2 regions of the Abyssisolibacter sp. ZYX002 genome follow, and region 2 is predicted to be linked to the other one. Evidence: a T-box and tRNA genes for the amino acid it is inferred to sense, from the RefSeq annotation. Region 2 holds a T-box; the other holds one or more tRNA genes.
The links. A T-box is a leader RNA that pairs with one kind of tRNA and senses whether it is charged. The one in region 2 lies ahead of thrS (threonine--tRNA ligase), so its partner is inferred to be a tRNA-Thr.
Positions count from the first base shown of each region.

Region 1: it has a tRNA-Thr gene. The T-box ahead of thrS (threonine--tRNA ligase) is inferred to sense a tRNA for this amino acid. The anticodon was not compared.

Region 1 covers NZ_JARMXH010000004.1:47,516-49,985, forward strand. Annotated here, with positions in the region: gene rlmB (23S rRNA (guanosine(2251)-2'-O)-methyltransferase RlmB) at 1-326, shown strand, start outside; gene P3X86_RS12710 (NYN domain-containing protein) at 332-880, shown strand; gene sigH (RNA polymerase sporulation sigma factor SigH) at 987-1,634, shown strand; tRNA gene P3X86_RS12720 (tRNA-Thr) at 1,644-1,719, shown strand; gene tuf (elongation factor Tu) at 1,760-2,470, shown strand, end outside.
Region 2 covers NZ_JARMXH010000001.1:19,336-21,805, forward strand. Annotated here, with positions in the region: gene P3X86_RS00075 (DEAD/DEAH box helicase) at 1-954, shown strand, start outside; T-box leader at 1,052-1,278, shown strand; gene thrS (threonine--tRNA ligase) at 1,339-2,470, shown strand, end outside.

The DNA.
Region 1 (2,470 bases), on a different contig from region 2:
CTACAGTTGCTAAAACAGCAAGTGGCGCTATGGAATATGTAAAAGTATCTAAAGTCACAAATATAGCTGATACAATAAAATATTTAAAAGAAAAAGGGATTTGGGTTTATGGAGCGGATATGGACGGAGAAGATTACTATTACAATACTAATATGAAAGGTCCGATAGCTTTAGTTATAGGTAGCGAAGGAAAAGGAATGAAGAGATTAGTTAAAGAAAGCTGTGACTTAATAGTGAAGATACCTATGAAGGGAAAAGTGACTTCTTTAAATGCTTCCGTAGCAGCAGGAATATTGTTGTATGAAATAAGAAAGCAACGTGGATAAATATCATGTCAAAAAAGAATAAAAAGCGAAAAAAGCATAAAGAATTTATTTTTATTGATGGTTACAATATTATAAATGCTTGGATGGAGCTAAAAGAATTAAGTAAATTAGGATTAGGAGTAGCAAGAAATAAGCTTATAGAGTTAATGGCAGAGTACCAATCGTTTACTGGAATTAAAGTAATTATAGTATTTGATGCACATTTAGTAAAAGGAAATACAGGTAAAAAAGATAGTCAGCTAAATGTGGATATTGTTTATACAAAAGAAGATGAAACTGCAGATAGTTATATAGAAAGATCAATATCCAAATTAGTAAAAAACCAAAAACTAGTTAGGGTGGCTACATCAGACTGGGCAGAACAACAGATTATATTAGGTAGAGGAGCAACAAGAATTTCAGCTAGAGAGCTTGAAATAGAGCTAAGTAGAGTAAAAAATAAAATAACAAAAAAGAAAGAAACTCTAGAGGTGAATAATACAAGAGAGACAATAGAAGACATAATTGACATGGATGTTGTAAAAAAACTCCAAAATCTTAGCAGAGATATGTAAATCATTTGACTTACACAGTTTGCTACTATATAATAAATTTATGAACCTTGTGAACATTGGTTAAAACTTGGGGGCGATGTTAGTGCAGCTTACTGTAACAAATGAAATTACTAATCTAGATAAATCTTCTGAAATCTATATTAACAATTATAGTGAAATGACCGACGAAGAAATTGTAGAATATGCTAAAGACGATATAAGAGCACAAGAATTCTTAATTAAGAAATACAAGAATTTTGTAAAGTCTAAGGCTAGGTCATATTTTTTAATTGGTGCGGATAAAGAAGATATAATACAAGAAGGCATGATAGGACTTTATAAGGCAATAAGAGACTTTAAGCAGGATAAGCTTTCGTCATTTAAGGCCTTTGCGGAGCTATGCATTACTAGACAAATAATAACAGCAATAAAAACAGCAACAAGACAAAAACATATACCGCTTAATTCCTACGTATCGCTTAATAAGCCAATTTATGATGAAGAATCTGATAGGACTTTAATGGATGTTATTTCAGGAGTAAAGATAACAGATCCAGAAGAGCTTATTATCAGCAGAGAAGAATTAAATAATATTGAGAGTAAAATAGGTGAAATACTTAGCGGATTAGAATGGGAAGTATTAACTTCGTATTTACAAGGAAAATCATATCAAGAGATTGCAGTAGAATTGGACAGGCATGTAAAATCTATTGACAATGCATTGCAAAGAGTAAAGCGGAAGCTAGAAAGATATCTAGAAATAAAAGATATATAAAGATGAAATGCCCATGTAGCTCAGTAGGTAGAGCACTTGCATGGTAAGCAAGAGGTGATCGGTTCAATCCCGGTCATGGGCTCCATATTATAGTAATTTAAAGTGAAATTAAGGAGGAGAAAACAATGGCAAAAGCAAAATTTGAAAGAAATAAGCCACACGTAAACATAGGAACAATAGGACACGTAGACCACGGTAAAACAACATTAACAGCAGCAATCACAAAAGTGTTACATGAGAGATTAGGAACTGGAGAAGCAGTAGCATTTGATAATATAGATAAAGCTCCAGAAGAAAGAGAAAGAGGAATCACAATATCAACAGCACACGTTGAGTATGAGACAGAAGCAAGACACTACGCGCACGTAGACTGCCCAGGACATGCTGACTACGTAAAGAACATGATAACAGGAGCAGCACAAATGGATGGAGCGATTCTAGTATGTTCAGCAGCAGATGGTCCAATGCCACAAACTAGAGAGCATATACTATTATCAGGCCAAGTAGGAGTACCACAAATCGTAGTATTCTTAAACAAAGCAGATATGGTAGATGATGAAGAGTTAATCGAGTTAGTAGAAATGGAAATCAGAGAATTACTAAGCGAATATGAGTTTGATGGAGATAATGCAGAAGTAGTAGTAGGATCAGCATTAAAAGCATTAGAAGATCCACAAAGTGAGTGGGGAACAAAGATATTAGAGCTTATGGAAGCAGTAGATAGAGCAGTACCAGAGCCAGCAAGAGATACAGACCAACCATTCCTAATGCCAGTAGAGGACGTATTCTCAATCACAGGTAGAGGAACAGTTGCAACAGGAAGAATAGAAAGAGGA
Region 2 (2,470 bases):
GAAATGTTAATTATGGGTTTTGGTGAACAACTACAAAAGATTATAGAAAAGACACCAGATAGCAGAACTACATTGTTATTTTCTGCAACAATGCCACAAGAAGCAATTTATCTAAGTGAAAGATATCTAAAAAAACCAGAAAGAATAGAAGTTAAGCCAGATAACTCTGCACTAAATAAGATAGAGCAGATATATTATAAAGTAGAAGCACTCAAAAAGGTTGATTTCTTAAAAATGATGTTAAGGAGAGAAGCTCCTAGAAAAACCATAATATTTTGTAATACACAAGAGCAAGTAGAAAGGCTCTATGATATCATGAAAAAGTGGAGCTATCTTATTTGTCGTGTTCATGGAGGTATGAAACAAATAGACAGAATGAGCACAATGGCAGCGTTTAAAAGAGGACATTACAACTGTTTGATAGCCACAGATGTAGCAGCTAGAGGTATCCATGTAGAGAGAGTTACACATGTTATCAATTTCTTTGTGCCGTTTGATAACGAAAACTATATTCACAGGATAGGAAGAACAGGAAGAGTAGATCAAAACGGAGTCGCTATAACATTTGTGACAGAGCGTGAGGAGAGTAGGTTTGAAGAATTGGAAAAATTCTTGGGCTACGAAATACCTTGTAAAGGTGGACATGTACAAAGACGAATAGGCAAGAAGGAACAAAAGAGAATGTCCAAAAAGAATCGTTATGTCGCAGGAAGCAAAAGAGGGGTACAGTTACAGATAAACGCTGGTGTAGTGAATAGTTCATTTACTAAAAAAGACTTAATGCAAGCGATTAGAAAAATAGGCGGAATCAGCAATAATGATATAGGTAAAATAGAGATTAAAGGTAAAGTGACCAATATTGAGATACTAAATGAAAAAGAAAGACTAGTATATAAAGGATTGCAAGATAAAAAAATAAAAGGAAAGAGTTATCGTGTGAGATATAAGAAGTAGCATTTCCTGGGTAATTATGTAAACATATATTGTTATTTTGAAAATTACCCTTGACAATATTGTATAATATAATTATAATGTTTACAAAGTTAATAGTTAAAAAGCTATGAAGGGACGAGTAAATTAGAGAGAGTAATAAAGAGAGGGAGTACCGTGGCTGTAAGTACCCTATTACTTGCTAGTTGAAAACTAACCCAGAGCTGTATCTGAGGTCATGATTTTGTGACGTAAGGATTTTCCGCGAAAGCGTTATTAAAGTGAGTGAAATATCAGTTTGATATTTAATTAGGGTGGTACCGCGTGAATTATACTCTCGTCCCTAGAAGAGATTCTAGGAACGGGAGTTTTTATATTTAGAAATAAATAATATTAGGAGGAGTTAAAATGATTAATATTACATTACCAGATGGCAGTGTACGTCAGTATGAATCAGGAATAAAAGTTATTGATATCGCAAATGACATAAGCCAAGGTTTAGCTAGAGTTATTTTAGGAGCTAAGGTAAATGGTAAAACCGTTGGAGTAAATGAAGAGATAAATGAAGATGCTAGTTTAGAACTATTAAAATTTGACAACGATGATGCAAAAGATATATTTAGACATACAAGTTCTCATATATTAGCTCAAGCAGTTAAAAGGTTATATCCAGATACTAAACTTGCAATAGGACCAGCAATCAAGGATGGCTTCTATTATGATTTTGATACAGAGCATAAATTTACGCCAGATGATTTTGTAAAAATTGAAGCAGAGATGAAGAAGATAGTTAAAGAAGACTTGAAGATAGAGAAATTTATACTACCAAAGGATGAAGCTATCAAAAAAATGAAAGAAATGGGCGAAGACTATAAAGTAGAGTTGATAGAAGACTTACCAGAGGGAGAAATAATATCTTTCTATAAACAAGGAGATTTTGTAGATCTTTGTGCGGGGCCACATCTACAATCAACAAAGAAAGTAAAAGCAATAAAGCTATTGAATATAGCAGGAGCGTATTGGAGAGGTAATGAAAACAATAAGATGTTACAAAGACTATATGGAACATCTTTTGAGAAAAAGAAAGATTTGGATTTGTATATTGAAAGACTAGAAGAAGCAAAAAAGAGAGACCACAGAAAGCTAGGTCAGGAACTTGATTTATTTAGTTTAAATGAGGCTGGAACAGGTTTTCCATTCTTCCATCCAAAAGGAATGGCTCTTAGAAATGTATTAGAAGATTTATGGAGAAAAGAGCATGTTCTTAGAGGATATGGAGAGATAAAAAGTCCAATAATACTAAACGAAGAGCTATGGCATACATCAGGGCATTGGGATCATTACCAAGAAAATATGTACTTTACTAAAATAGATGATATGGATCATGCTATTAAGCCAATGAACTGTCCTGGTGCTATGTTGGTATATAAGAATAACAGATACAGCTATAGAGATTTTCCACTAAGATTGGCTGAGCTTGGATTAGTTCATAGACATGAGCTTTCAGGAACACTTCACGGGTTAATGAGAGTTAGATCGT